DNA from 2 places in the Streptomyces sp. NBC_00503 genome. Region 1 is predicted to be linked to the other one. Evidence: riboswitches for the same ligand, from Rfam matches in the RefSeq annotation. Region 1 holds a riboswitch; the other holds the start of a gene.
What was found. A riboswitch is a leader RNA that binds a small molecule or an ion and turns the genes downstream of it on or off. The one in region 1 is predicted to bind glycine.
Positions count from the first base shown of each region.

Region 2: another riboswitch for glycine. It lies ahead of gcvP (aminomethyl-transferring glycine dehydrogenase); the one in region 1 lies ahead of gcvT (glycine cleavage system aminomethyltransferase GcvT).

Region 1 covers NZ_CP107855.1:5,591,218-5,598,083, reverse strand. Annotated here, with positions in the region: gene OG490_RS26015 (ABC transporter permease) at 1-721, opposite strand, end outside; gene OG490_RS26010 (enhanced serine sensitivity protein SseB C-terminal domain-containing protein) at 1,208-1,948, opposite strand; gene OG490_RS26005 (enhanced serine sensitivity protein SseB) at 2,016-2,726, opposite strand; gene OG490_RS26000 (AAA family ATPase) at 2,817-3,614, opposite strand; glycine riboswitch at 3,782-3,884, shown strand; gene gcvT (glycine cleavage system aminomethyltransferase GcvT) at 4,069-5,184, shown strand; gene gcvH (glycine cleavage system protein GcvH) at 5,300-5,683, shown strand; gene glyA (serine hydroxymethyltransferase) at 5,699-6,866, shown strand, end outside.
Region 2 covers NZ_CP107855.1:1,314,158-1,321,023, reverse strand. Annotated here, with positions in the region: gene ftsR (transcriptional regulator FtsR) at 1-63, shown strand, start outside; gene OG490_RS06160 (bifunctional nuclease family protein) at 161-634, shown strand; gene OG490_RS06155 (MerR family transcriptional regulator) at 838-1,494, shown strand; gene OG490_RS06150 (DNA polymerase IV) at 1,615-3,228, shown strand; gene OG490_RS06145 (PRC-barrel domain-containing protein) at 3,288-3,659, opposite strand; glycine riboswitch at 3,778-3,876, shown strand; gene gcvP (aminomethyl-transferring glycine dehydrogenase) at 4,074-6,866, shown strand, end outside.

The sequences.
Region 1 (6,866 bases):
CCTTGATCAGGATGTATCCGCTGCCCGCGCCGAGGCTGCGCGCGGCCTCGACGTACTCGCGTTCGCGCAACGAGATCGTCTGGCCCCGCACGATGCGGCCGATGTACGGCCAGCCGAAGAAGCCGATGACGACGACCAGCACGCCCATCCGGACGCCGGAACCGGTGAAGCCCCAGAGGGAGTTGGGGACCACCGAGACCAGCGAGATGGTGAAGAGCAGCTGCGGGAAGGCCAGCAGCAGGTCCATCGTGCGGCTGATGAGCCCGTCGACCCAGCCGCCCAGGAAGCCGGCGAGGGCTCCCAGCAGGCTGCCGAGGACGACGGAGACGAAGGCCGCCAGGAAGGCGACGATCAAGGAGATCTGCGAGCCGTAGACGATCCGGCTGAACACGTCGCGTCCGTTGGTCGGTTCGACGCCCAGCAGGTAGTCGGAGCTGATGCCGCCGAACGATCCGAGCGGCGTACCGAACTCCGGGTCGAGCAGATCTTCGTGGAACTCGTTGGGCGGGTGGCCCAGCAGGCTCACGATCAGCGGGGCGAAGACCGCCACCAGGATCAGGAAGATCACGATCACGCCGCCCGTCAGCGCGACCTTGTCGCGCTTGAGCCGCATCCATGCGATGCGGCCGGGCGAGCGGCCTTCGATGGCCTTGGCTGGGACGTCGGCTACGGACACGGGTGCGGGTGTCTCCGCGCTCGTGTCATGCAGTGGTGCCGTCATCGTGGTGGGGACCCCTCTCGGCCGACGGGTGGGCCGGCCCATGCCCGCCGCTGTAGCGGCGTTGGTGCGGAGTGGCGCTCGGAGTGCGGTGTGCGGTGTGCCCAGCAGCGCGGGACTGGCAGTACATGCGTTGCTGGTGGTGCACGTGGTGCTGTGCGAAACGACAAAGGAATTTCACGTGGCGAACCAGCCGTTGGAGGACTGACCCGCTCTTGGGTGGGGAGTCTTCATCGGGCGCTCGATCAGCCGCCAGACCCGCAGGTGAATGGATGCGCAACCGTGATGTGAGGGTCGAGTTCCCGTTATCCGGACTTCACTGCCACCTCAGCGGAGCAAGACAGCCCGTTCGGTACGGAATCGGACATGGCGCCCAACTCGGCGTACTACCATGCCTATTGGGCGTACATCAGGGTCGAAATCAGGACAACGCAAAGGCCGCACGGAACGAGTGTTCCGTGCGGCCTCAGGTGGCTTGATACCGATGTCTCAGTAGGCGGGCGCCTGTCCCTCGCGGTCGTAGAACGGCCGGGTGCGGGCGCGCAGCCACATCGCGACGGGGTCGTGCTCGTCGGCGAGGGCGACCGTGCACACGGGCACGCCCTCGGGGACCACGCCGACCGACTGGCGCATCATTTCCCGTACGGACTCCAGCGCGTGCGAGGAGGCGTCGTACAGGTCGAGCCCCACGGCCAGGTACGGGGACCCGAGCGCGGGCTGCACCCAGGCGCGGCGCAGCGAGCGCACGGCGGGCGTGCGGTGCGCGTGCTGCGTGAGCAGCCCGTAGAACTGCGGGAGCTCGATGGCGGGCTCGGACAGCCGCAGCGGCCCGGCGGGCATCCGCTCCAGGCCGGTGGCGATCCGGCGCAGGTCGGCCCAGGGAATGCCGACGCCGCCGCCCTGGGCGTGCGGGTTGAGCCACAGCCCCCAGCGGTCCGGGTAGAGGGCGCGGGCGATGTCCCGGCCGGTGACCACCTCGTAGCCGCGGTTCCAGCCGCTGGCGGCCAGCTCCTGCGGGGAGGTCACGCAGGGCGCGTACCCGAGGTTCTCGACCTCCATGCCGCCGTACTGGGCGTCCGGGGAGCCGGGCTGCCCTTGCCAGAGCAGCATCCACAGCCGGCCCTCGGCGAGGGCGTGCAGGAGTGACTCGTAGCTCTCATAGCGCCCGGGAGTCACCTGGCGCAGCATGTGCTCGACCTGCCCGACCGCGGCCGTGCCTGACGCACTCACCCGGTACCCCTCTTCGTCTCTTCGTCCGCCCGTCGCCCACGCGTGTCCGTCACCAGCTTAAGCGTGCCTACAGCAGGTGGAAGGGGCGTACGCGCGTAACGATGAAGTCGACGACCGGGTCTTCGACGCCGTCCAGGAGGATCAACTGCACAGGCCAGGGGGCCGGTACCCGGGCCAGCGCGCGCCCCAGGGCTTCCATCGGGGCGTTCCGCATCGCGGGATCCCATCCCACCAATCGGACACCGATGTACAGCTGCGGGGCCCCGCCCTCGACGCTGGCGAGGCAGCGGTGGGCGGCCGCGACGGCTCCGCTCGCCCGGAACTCCTCCGCGGCGGCGGCCAGGAAGTCCACCGGATCCTCCTGCCAGTCGGGCTCGAAGAGCCGGACCCGGCCGCCGGTGGCGGGGCCGTCGAGCGGGCTGCGGCCCATCCGGCAGAGCTCCGCGACGGCGGGCGGGGGCAGTGGGGCTCCGACGGCCCCCTCGGGGTTGAGCGCGATGCCCAGCTGCGGGGGCAGGCCCCGGGCGAAGTCCACGGCGGGGGCGACGGCGAAGTCCATGGCGGGGCCGGCGCAGGCTCGCAGCTGCTCCTCGGAGGTGTAGACGGGCACGTACGCGGCGCCGTTGATCTCCATGGTCGGTAGGTCCAGGCTGTCCACGCCCCCGGGCAGCGGGATCCACACCTGGCTGCGCCCGAGCACTTCGAGGATCCGCCCGCCGGCCTCCGCCTGCCCCAGCGCCGCCCCGAGCACCTGCTCCAGCTCGTTACCCGGCCACATGTACGCCTCCGCTTGCTTGCCCTTGTTCCGCCCCGAGGTTAACGGGCGGAACCGGGCCGTCCGTCGAGGCGGGAGCCGTAGTGGCGCGGCTCACTGAAGGGCCGGTCCGGCCGGCGGCACCCCCTGGCCGCACGGCCGGTGGAAGCCGATCGCCGTCAGGCGGGAGGCCGCCGGGCGGTCCAGGAGGATCACCGAGGCGCAGCCGGCCGGCGGACGGCCCGACTCCGCCTCGCGCAGCAGCCGGGCCACCGCGCCCCGGTGCCGGGCGAAGGCGTACGCCGACACGCCCCGGCCCCGCGCGGCCTGCCCGGCCCGGGCCTCCTCGGGGGTGGTGTCCAGGAGCACCAGGTGCAGGGCGCGGCCCCGGCGCCGGGCGGCCCGGGCGAGGAGGCCGCGCACCCAGCTCTGCGTACCGCAGTCGTGGACCACGACCGAGGCGCCGGAGCGGAGCACCCGCCACAGTCCCCAGTAGTGGGCCATCCGGACCGCGGGTCGGTAGACGGCGTAGGGCAGCGCGGCCGGCATCCGGCGCTCCCACCGCTCGCGCGCGTCCTGGGAGTCGATGCCGCCGCCTTCGGCGGCCCGCTTGAGCAGGGTGGTCTTGCCGCCGCCGGGCAGTCCGGAGACGACCACGATGTCCCCCTCGGCGAAGCGGAGCCGCCCGGGGGCCGCCGAGCCGGTCGCGGCCCGGGCCGCGCGCAGGTCCCGTACCCTCCCCGTCGCTCCGGTCCGTACGACGCTGCGCTGCGTCGGCACCCCGGGGGCCGCGGCGCCGCCGGTGCCGGCGCCCCTGCCCGCGCCCGTCTCCGTACTCGCCGTCTCCGGCCTCGCCGTCTCCGGCCTCGCCGTCTGCGTACCTGCCGCCGCCAGCGCTCCGAATCTCCGCACAGTGATCGCCTCCCCCGCATCGGGTCACGTGGACCCTTCCCCCTGAATGTAAAGAGACGGTAATCCGGGGCCACCGGTTCCGCTCCGCTTCCGGACCCCCTCCCCCATTCGGCCGCACGCCGTGCAATGATGTGCGCCATCTGGACACCAACTGCATACCGGCCGCTTGAATCCACGCGGGAGAGTTCCGACCGGCCGAAAGGCCGTGGCGGACGCCGAAGGAGCAAGTACCTCCCTTGAATCTCTCAGGCCCCGTACCGCGTGGATGAGGCAGATCTGAAAAGCGAGCCGCGCCACCGCCCGTCAGGGCACCGGCGTCGGCTCCACCCAAGGTGCAAGTCGAAGACCTTCCCCTGGAAGCGGGGAACTCTCGGCGAACCTCTCAGGTTCCGATGACAGATGGGGAGGAACTCCTCCTCGTCATGTCATGCCCTGGGACCCGGGAGCCACACCCATGAGCACTGCCCCCCGCCTGACCGCCCTCGATGCGCTGCACCGTGAGCTCGGTGCGACCATGACCGACTTCGCGGGCTGGGACATGCCCCTGCGGTACGCCAGCGAGCGCGACGAGCACAACGCCGTCCGCACCAAGGCCGGTCTGTTCGACCTCTCCCACATGGGCGAGATCACCCTGACCGGCCCCGAGGCCGTCAAGGTCCTGGACTACGCACTGGTCGGCAACATCTCCACCGTCGGCGTCGGCCGCGCCCGCTACACGCACATCTGCCAGGAAGACGGCGGCATCCTCGACGACCTGATCGTCTACCGCCTGGGCGAGACCGAGTACATGGTCGTCGCCAACGCCTCCAACGCCCAGGTCGTCCTCGACGCGATCACCGAGCGCGCCGCCGGCTTCGACGCCGAGGTCCGTGACGACCGTGACGCGTACGCGCTGCTCGCGGTCCAGGGTCCCGAGTCCCCCGGCATCCTCGCCTCCCTCACCGACGCCGACCTGGACGGGCTGAAGTACTACGCCGGCCTGCCCGGCACGGTCGCCGGGGTGCCCGCGCTGATCGCGCGCACGGGCTACACCGGCGAGGACGGCTTCGAGCTGTTCGTCGCCCCCCAGCACGCCGTGGAGCTGTGGCAGGCGCTGACCAAGGCGGGCGAGGGCGTCGGCCTGGTCCCGGCCGGTCTGTCCTGCCGCGACACGCTGCGCCTGGAGGCGGGCATGCCGCTGTACGGGCACGAGCTGACCACCTCCCTCACCCCGTTTGACGCGGGTCTGGGCCGGGTCGTGAAGTTCGAGAAGGAGGGCGAGTTCGTCGGCCGCGCCGCCCTGGAGGCCGCCGCCGAGCGGGCCGCCTCCAACCCGCCGCGCAAGCTGGTCGGCCTGATCGCCGAGGGCCGCCGCGTCCCGCGCGCCGGCTTCTCCGTCACCTTCGACGGCCAGGTCGTCGGCGAGGTCACCTCGGGCGCCCCGTCCCCGACGCTGGGCAAGCCGATCGCGATGGCCTACGTGGACGCGGCGTACGCCGCGCCCGGCACCTCCGGCGTCGGCGTGGACATTCGCGGTACGCATGAGGCGTACGAAGTCGTGGCCCTGCCCTTCTATAAGCGGCAGAAGTAACCCTTCGACGGACTCCGGCCGTACGGGTCGCCCTCGCGGCTTCCCGTAGGGGCGCACGCCCGCGCACGCAAGACCACTGTTCGATCCACTCCCCCGCATCCAGGAGAATCAGGTCATGAGCAACCCCCAGCAGCTGCGTTTCAGCAAGGAGCACGAGTGGCTGTCGGCCGCCGTGGACGGTGTCTCGACGGTCGGCATCACGGAGTTCGCGGCCAACGCGCTCGGTGACGTCGTCTACGCCCAGCTTCCCGAGGTCGGCGACACGGTGACCGCAGGCGAGACCTGTGGCGAGCTGGAGTCGACCAAGTCGGTCAGCGACCTGTACTCCCCCGTCACCGGTGAGGTCGTCGAGTTCAACCAGGACGTCGTCGACGACCCGGCGCTCGTCAACACCGCCCCCTTCGAGGGTGGCTGGCTGTTCAAGGTGCGCATCGCGGAGGAGCCGGCCGACCTGCTCTCCGCCGAGGAGTACGCCGCGCTCACCCACTCCGACAACTGACCTCAGGGGATCTTGATGTCCGTACTGAACACCCCTCTCCATGAGCTCGACCCCGACGTCGCCGCCGCCGTCGACGCCGAGCTCGTGCGCCAGCAGTCGACCCTGGAAATGATCGCGTCGGAGAACTTCGCTCCGGTCGCCGTCATGGAGGCCCAGGGCTCGGTCCTGACCAACAAGTACGCCGAGGGCTACCCGGGCCGCCGCTACTACGGCGGCTGCGAGCACGTGGACGTCGTCGAGCAGATCGCGATCGACCGCATCAAGGCGCTGTTCGGTGCCGAGGCCGCGAACGTGCAGCCCCACTCGGGCGCGCAGGCCAACGCGGCGGCGATGTTCGCGCTGATCAAGCCGGGCGACACGATCATGGGCCTGAACCTGGCCCACGGCGGTCACCTGACCCACGGCATGAAGATCAACTTCTCGGGCAAGCTCTACAACGTGGTCCCGTACCACGTCGACGAGACCGGCGAGGTCGACATGGCCGAGGTCGAGCGCCTCGCCAAGGAGTCCAAGCCGCAGCTGATCGTCGCGGGCTGGTCCGCCTACCCGCGCCAGCTGGATTTCGCCGCCTTCCGCCGCATCGCGGACGAGGTCGGCGCGTACCTGATGGTCGACATGGCGCACTTCGCCGGCCTGGTCGCCGCGGGTCTGCACCCGAACCCGGTGCCGCACGCCCACGTCGTCACCACCACCACGCACAAGACCCTCGGCGGTCCGCGCGGCGGTGTCATCCTGTCGACGCAGGAGCTGGCCAAGAAGATCAACTCCGCGGTCTTCCCGGGCCAGCAGGGCGGCCCGCTGGAGCACGTGATCGCGGCCAAGGCCGTCTCCTTCCTCGTGGCGGCCTCGCCCGAGTTCAAGGAGCGCCAGGAGCGCACCCTGGAGGGTGCGAAGATCCTCGCCGCCCGTCTGGTCCAGGACGACGTCAAGGCCGTGGGCGTGGACGTCCTCACCGGCGGCACCGACGTGCACCTGGTCCTGGTCGACCTGCGCAACTCCGAGCTGGACGGTCAGCAGGCCGAGGACCGCCTCCACGAGGTCGGCATCACGGTCAACCGCAACGCCATCCCGAACGACCCGCGGCCGCCGATGGTCACCTCGGGTCTGCGGATCGGTACGCCGGCGCTGGCCACCCGCGGTTTCGACGCCGAGGCCTTCACCGAGGTCGCCGAGATCATCGCGC
Region 2 (6,866 bases), 4.3 Mb from region 1:
GGGCTCTCCGTACGGCTGCACGAGGCCTTGGTGCAGACGGCGCTCGGGGTGCGGCTGCACTGATCCGGGGGGCTCTCGGAGGAGTCGCGGGGGGCTCCTGCGGGCAGCCTTGGGGGAGCCCGACTACCCAAACCGGCCGGGCAGGTCCTAGGGTTGCTGTGTGAACGAGCTCGACGTTGTGGGTGTCCGGGTGGAAATGCCCTCCAACCAACCGATCGTTCTCCTGCGTGAGGTGGGAGGCGATCGATACCTCCCCATCTGGATCGGACCAGGGGAGGCGACCGCCATTGCCTTCGCGCAGCAGGGCATGGCTCCTGCCCGGCCGCTGACGCACGACCTGTTCAAGGACGTGCTGGAGGCGATCGGCGAGGAACTCACCGAAGTCCGGATCACGGATCTGCGGGAGGGCGTCTTCTACGCGGAGCTCGTCTTCGCCAGCGGGGTCGAGGTGAGCGCGAGGCCGTCCGACGCCATAGCGCTGGCCCTGCGCACCGGGACGCCGATCTACGGCAGCGACGGCGTGCTGGACGACGCCGGAATCGCGATCCCGGACGAGCAGGAGGACGAGGTGGAGAAGTTCCGCGAGTTCCTCGACCAGATCTCGCCCGAGGACTTCGGCACCGGACCGCACTGAGTCCGGGGCCGCGGCGTCCTCCGGGCGTTCTCGACGCAGCCTCAAAGGAGATTGCAGCCCATTCGAGTAGCCTTTCCCCGCAATGGGGTACGGGAAACCACTCTCAGGGTGATTATCACTCGGCGTGCCGAGTGTGGCGATCGTTGACGCACCCCGGGTGACTGCCTACCTTCGAGGTGGCAGGTCAAGGACGGAGGGTCGGCGTGAGAGTCACGGGCGACGGTACGACCGGGGGCATCCCCGCACGGAGTGACGGTGGGCCGTACCCGCTGCACGGTGGTGCGGTGAGTTCCGCGCGCCGTCAGCCGGAGCCCGCGCCGGTCGGTTCGATGGGGCCGGTGGGGCCCCAGGGTGGCGAGGCGGCACCCGAGCAGGTCGGATACCGCGGGCCGACGGCGTGTGCCGCGGCCGGCATCACCTACCGGCAGCTCGACTACTGGGCGCGCACGGGGCTGGTGGAGCCGAGCGTGCGTCCCGCGTACGGGTCGGGCACGCAGCGGCTGTACAGCTTCCGGGACGTGGTCGTCCTCAAGATCGTCAAGCGCTTCCTGGACACCGGGGTGGCGCTGCAGAACATCCGCACCGCCGTGCAGCACCTGCGTGACCGCGGGTTCTCGGACCTCGAGCGCATGACGCTGATGAGCGACGGAGCCACGGTCTACGAGTGCACCTCGCCGGAACAGGTCGTCGGCCTGCTCCAGGGCGGTCAGGGAATCTTCGGGATCGCCGTCGGAGTGGTCTGGCGCGATGTCGAGAACGCCCTGTCGCAGCTCCACGGGGAGCGCGTGGACACCGGTGAGACGGTGGTCGGGCACAACCCCGCCGACGAGCTGGCCGCGCGGCGCAACCGGGCCGTCTAGGTCGTCCAGGTCATTTTCAGGGCACGTTCACCGAGGCCGTCCGGCCCGGCCCGCCTCCGCGGCGGGTCCGGTCGGACGGCCTCGGGCGTTTTGTCAGTGGCGTAGGGCAGCATCGGTGCTGTGAGAGCCGCGCCGACCATCATGCATCTGGACATGGACGCCTTCTACGCGTCCGTGGAGCAGGCGTCGAAGCCGAGCCTGCGCGGCAAAGCCGTCATCGTCGGCGGGCTCGGTCCGCGCGGGGTCGTCGCCACCTGTTCGTACGAGGCCAGGCGGTTCGGGGTCCACTCGGCGATGCCGACCGCCCAGGCGCGGCGGCTCTGCCCGAACGGCGCGTACCTGATCCCGCGCTTCGGCCTGTACCGGGCGGTCAGCGACACCGTCATGGCCCTCCTGCGCGAGCTGTCGCCGCTCGTGGAGCCGCTGAGCCTGGACGAGGCCTTCGTGGACCTGGAGGCGGGCGGGGTCGCCTTCGACGCGGAGTCCGCCCGGGCCGTGGGAGAGCGGCTGCGGGCCGACATCATGGCCGCGACCGGGCTCAGCGGATCGGTCGGGCTGGCCGGGTCCAAGATGCTGGCCAAGGTGGCCTCCGAGGAGGCCAAGCCCGCGGGGCTGCTGCTGATCGAGGTCGGCACCGAGCGGGCGCATCTCGCGCCGATGTCGGTACGGACCCTGCCCGGGGTCGGCCCGGCCACCGGGGAGCACCTGCGGCGGGCCGGGATCACCACGGTGGGGGAGCTGGCGGGGGCCGGCGAGGACGAGCTGGTCCGGATGGTGGGGCGCTCGCACGGGGTCGGGCTGTACCGGATGGCCAGGGGTGTGGACGAGCGGCCGGTGGTCGCCGAGCGCGACGCGAAATCGGTGTCGGTCGAGGACACCTTCGACGTGGACCTGCACGACCGGGTCCGGATCCGGGGCGAGGTGCAGCGGCTCGCGGACCGGTGCGTGCGGCGGCTGCGGGAGTCCGGGCACTCGGGGCGGACCATCGTGCTCAAGGTGCGGCGGTACGACTTCTCGACGCTGACCCGCTCCGAGACCCTGCGGGGGCCGACCGACGACCCGGCGGTGGTGCGCGAGGCCGCGGCGCGGCTGCTGGAGGCCGTGGACACCACGGGCGGGGTGCGGCTGCTGGGGGTGGGGGTCACGGGGCTGGCGGACTACACGCAGGAGGACCTGTTCGCCTTCGCGGTGACGCTGGCCGCCGATGCGGAGGCCGCCGAAGCCGAGGCGGCGGAGGCGGCGGCGGAGGGGGAGGCGGAGCCCGCTGGGCCGGATGGGGTCGGTGGGGCCGAGGAGACGGCTGCGGTCGCCGATGCGGAGGGCTCCGTAGAGCTGGAGCACGGCGGCAAGGGTGCCGGGCCGGCGGAGGCGGAGGGGAAGCGCGGACACGGGGAGCCGGGCGGGGAGCCGAGCCTCGGGGAGCCGGGCCGGGAGCCGGGCCTCGGGGAGCGCGGCCCCGGAGAGGCCCCGGCCGCGGCGGCCTCCGAGGACGGTGGCGGACCGCCCGGTGGGGGCGATGCCGGCGCCGGGCGGCTGTGGCACGCCGGGAGCGACGTGCGGCACGCGGTGTACGGGCCGGGCTGGGTGCAGGGCAGCGGGGTCGGGCGGGTGACCGTACGGTTCGAGGAGCCCGGCTCGGAGCCGGGCCGGGTGCGGACGTTCCGGGTGGACGACCCCGAGCTGGAGCCGTCCGATCCGCTTCCGCTGGTGGGGACGAGGGGCGTGACCTGCTAGGGGGTGTCCGCAAAGTAGCGCCAGACGCCACGGGCCAGGCGTTACTTTGCGGACACCGCCTAGGCCTGGCCCTCGTCGCCCGCCAGGCGGCCGAAGTCGCGGTGGAACTCGCTGGGGAGGGCCACGTCGAGGCCGTAGTGGTGGTAGAGCTGCAGCTCCTGTTCGGGGGAGAGGTGGCGGCCGACGCCGAAGTCGGGGGCGTCCTTGATGAGGGAGCGCTCGAAGGGGACGCGCAGGGTGTCGCCCACCATCTCGCTGGGTTCCAGGGGGACGAAGGCGTCCCTGCTGAAGAGGCCGGTGCGGACGGCTGCCCATTCCGGGACGCCCGTGGCATCGTCGAGGTAGACCTCGTCGACGGTGCCGATCTTGGCGCCATTGCGGTCGAATGCCTTGCGGCCGATCAGGCTGCGGGGATCGATGTCGGTCTGCACGGTCCGGTCCCTCCATTGGGGCGCAACTCCTCCGTAATGACTACAAAAGTGCATTTCCGGGGAGGGGGCCACTCGGGGAGGGCCCGAGATCCTCGCTGGTAGGCTGGGTGACGGCTGTTGACCCTGTGCGGGAGAGTCCTCCGAGTGAGCAAGACGGGGGCGCCGAAGGAGCAAATCCTCCCCGGAATCTCTCAGGCATACGTACCGCACGTAGGTGAGGCCACTCTGGAAAGCAGGGGCGGTACCGGGCGCGCAGTGCCGGTTCCTCTCCTCACCGACGGTGAAAGCCGGACCCCCGGGAGACCCCCGCGTGGCCCGGTGAAGCTCTCAGGTTCGATGACAGAGGGGGAGGCCGTCCGGGTGCCCGCGCCGTGGTGCCCCTCGCAGGTCGTACGACCCAGGAGGCCTCCGTACATGACCGCCAACCGCATTCCGCTCTCCCAGCTGGAGCGAGGCATCCCCTTCGAGCAGCGCCACATCGGCCCTGATGCCGAGGCGCAGGCGAAGATGCTCGCCCAGGTGGGCTACGGCTCGCTGGACGAACTGACCGCCGCAGCGGTGCCGGATGTGATCAAGACCACTGCCGCGCTGAACCTGCCCGAGGCGCGGACCGAGGCCGAGGTGCTCGCCGAGCTGCGTCAGCTCGCCGACCGCAACCAGGTCCTCTCCTCCATGATCGGCCTGGGTTACTACGGCACCTTCACGCCGCCGGTGATCCTGCGCAACGTCATGGAGAACCCCGCCTGGTACACGGCGTACACGCCGTACCAGCCCGAGATCTCCCAGGGCCGCCTGGAAGCCCTGCTGAACTTCCAGACCGTCGTCGCCGAGCTGACCGGACTGCCGACCTCCGGTGCCTCCCTGCTGGACGAGGGCACCGCGGCCGCCGAGGCCATGACGCTGGCCCGCCGCGTGGGCAAGGCCAAGGGGAACGTCTTCCTCGTCGACGCCGACGCGCTGCCGCAGACCATCGCCGTGATCCAGACCCGCGCCGAGCCGATCGGCATCGAGGTCGTCGTCGCCGACCTCTCCGAGGGCATCCCGGCGGAGGTCGCCGAGCGCGGCATCTACGGTGTGCTCCTCCAGTACCCGGGCGCCTCCGGTGCCGTACGGGACATCAAGCCGGTCATCGACCAGGGCCACGAGCTCGGCGCCATCGTCGCCGTCTCGGCCGACCTGCTCGCCCTGACCCTGCTGACCTCCCCGGGCGAGCTGGGCGCGGACATCGCGGTCGGCACCACCCAGCGCTTCGGCGTCCCGATGGGCTTCGGCGGACCGCACGCCGGCTACATGGCCGTCCAGGCCAAGCACGCCCGCTCGCTGCCCGGCCGCCTCGTCGGCGTCTCCGTGGACGCGGACGGCAACAAGGCCTACCGCCTGGCCCTCCAGACCCGCGAGCAGCACATCCGCCGCGAGAAGGCCACCAGCAACATCTGTACCGCGCAGGTACTGCTCGCCGTCATGGCCGGCATGTACGCGGTCTACCACGGCCCCGACGGCCTGCGGACGATCGCCCGCCGCACCCACCGCTACGCCACCCTGCTCGCCGCCGGTCTGAAGGCCGGCGGGGTCGAGGTCGTGCACGGCGCCTACTTCGACACCGTCACCGCCCGGGTTCCGGGCCGCGCCGCCGAGGTCGTGGCCGCGGCCCGCGAGGGCGGGGTCAACCTGTACCAGGTGGACGCCGACCTGGTCTCCGCCGCGTGCGACGAGACCACCCTGCGCGCCGACGTGGACGCGGTGTGGGCGGCATTCGGGGTCTCTGCCGACCTTGAGGCCCTGGACGCCACCACGGCCGACGTGCTGCCCGAGGGGCTGCTGCGCGAGGACGCGTACCTGACCCACCCGGTCTTCCACCAGCACCGCTCCGAGACCGCCATGCTGCGCTACCTGCGCAAGCTCGCGGACAAGGACTACGCACTGGACCGCGGCATGATCCCGCTGGGCTCCTGCACCATGAAGCTCAACGCGACCACCGAGATGGAGTCGGTCACCTGGCCCGAGTTCGGCCAGCTGCACCCCTTCGCCCCGGTGGAGCAGGCGGAGGGCTACCTCACGCTCATCACCGAGCTGGAGGAACGTCTCTGCGAGGTCACCGGCTACGACAAGGTCTCCATCCAGCCGAACGCCGGCTCCCAGGGTGAGCTCGCCGGCCTGCTGGCCGTCCGCGCCTACCACCGGGCGAACGGCAACGAGCAGCGCACCGTCTGCCTCATCCCGTCCTCCGCGCACGGCACCAACGCCGCGAGCGCCGTGATGGCCGGCATGAAGGTCGTCGTGGTCAAGACCGCCGACGACGGCGAGGTGGACGCGGCCGACCTGCGCGCCAAGATCGAGCAGTACCGCGACGAGCTCGCCGTGCTGATGATCACGTACCCCTCCACGCACGGTGTGTTCGAGGAGCACGTCGCCGACATCTGCGCCCAGGTGCACGACGCCGGCGGCCAGGTCTACGTGGACGGCGCCAACCTCAACGCCCTGGTGGGCCTGGCCAAGCCGGGTCACTTCGGCGGCGACGTCTCGCACCTGAACCTGCACAAGACCTTCTGCATCCCGCACGGCGGCGGCGGCCCCGGCGTCGGCCCGGTCGGCGTCCGGGCGCACCTGGCCCCGTACCTGCCCAACCACCCGCTGCAGCCGACCGCCGGTCCCGAGACGGGTGTCGGCCCGATCTCGGCCGCGCCGTGGGGTTCGGCCGGCATCCTGCCGATCTCCTGGTCGTACGTGCGCCTCATGGGCGGCGAGGGCCTCAAGCGCGCCACCCAGGTGGCGGTGCTCGGCGCGAACTACATCGCCAAGCGCCTGGAGCCGCACTACCCGGTGCTCTACACCGGCCCGGGCAACCTGGTCGCGCACGAGTGCATCATCGACATGCGCCCGCTGTCCAAGGCCACGGGCGTCAGCATCGACGACATCGCCAAGCGCCTGATCGACTACGGGTTCCACGCGCCGACCATGTCCTTCCCGGTCGCCGGGACGCTCATGATCGAGCCGACGGAGTCCGAGGACCTCGCCGAGATCGACCGCTTCTGCGACGCGATGATCGCCATTCGCGCCGAGATCGAGCGGGTCGCGGGCGGCGAGTGGCCGCTGGACGACAACCCGCTGGCCAACTCCCCGCACACGGCGGCGACGCTGGGCGGCGAGTGGAACCACCCGTACACCCGCGACGAGGCCGTCTTCCCGGGCGGGATGTCGGCCGCGGAG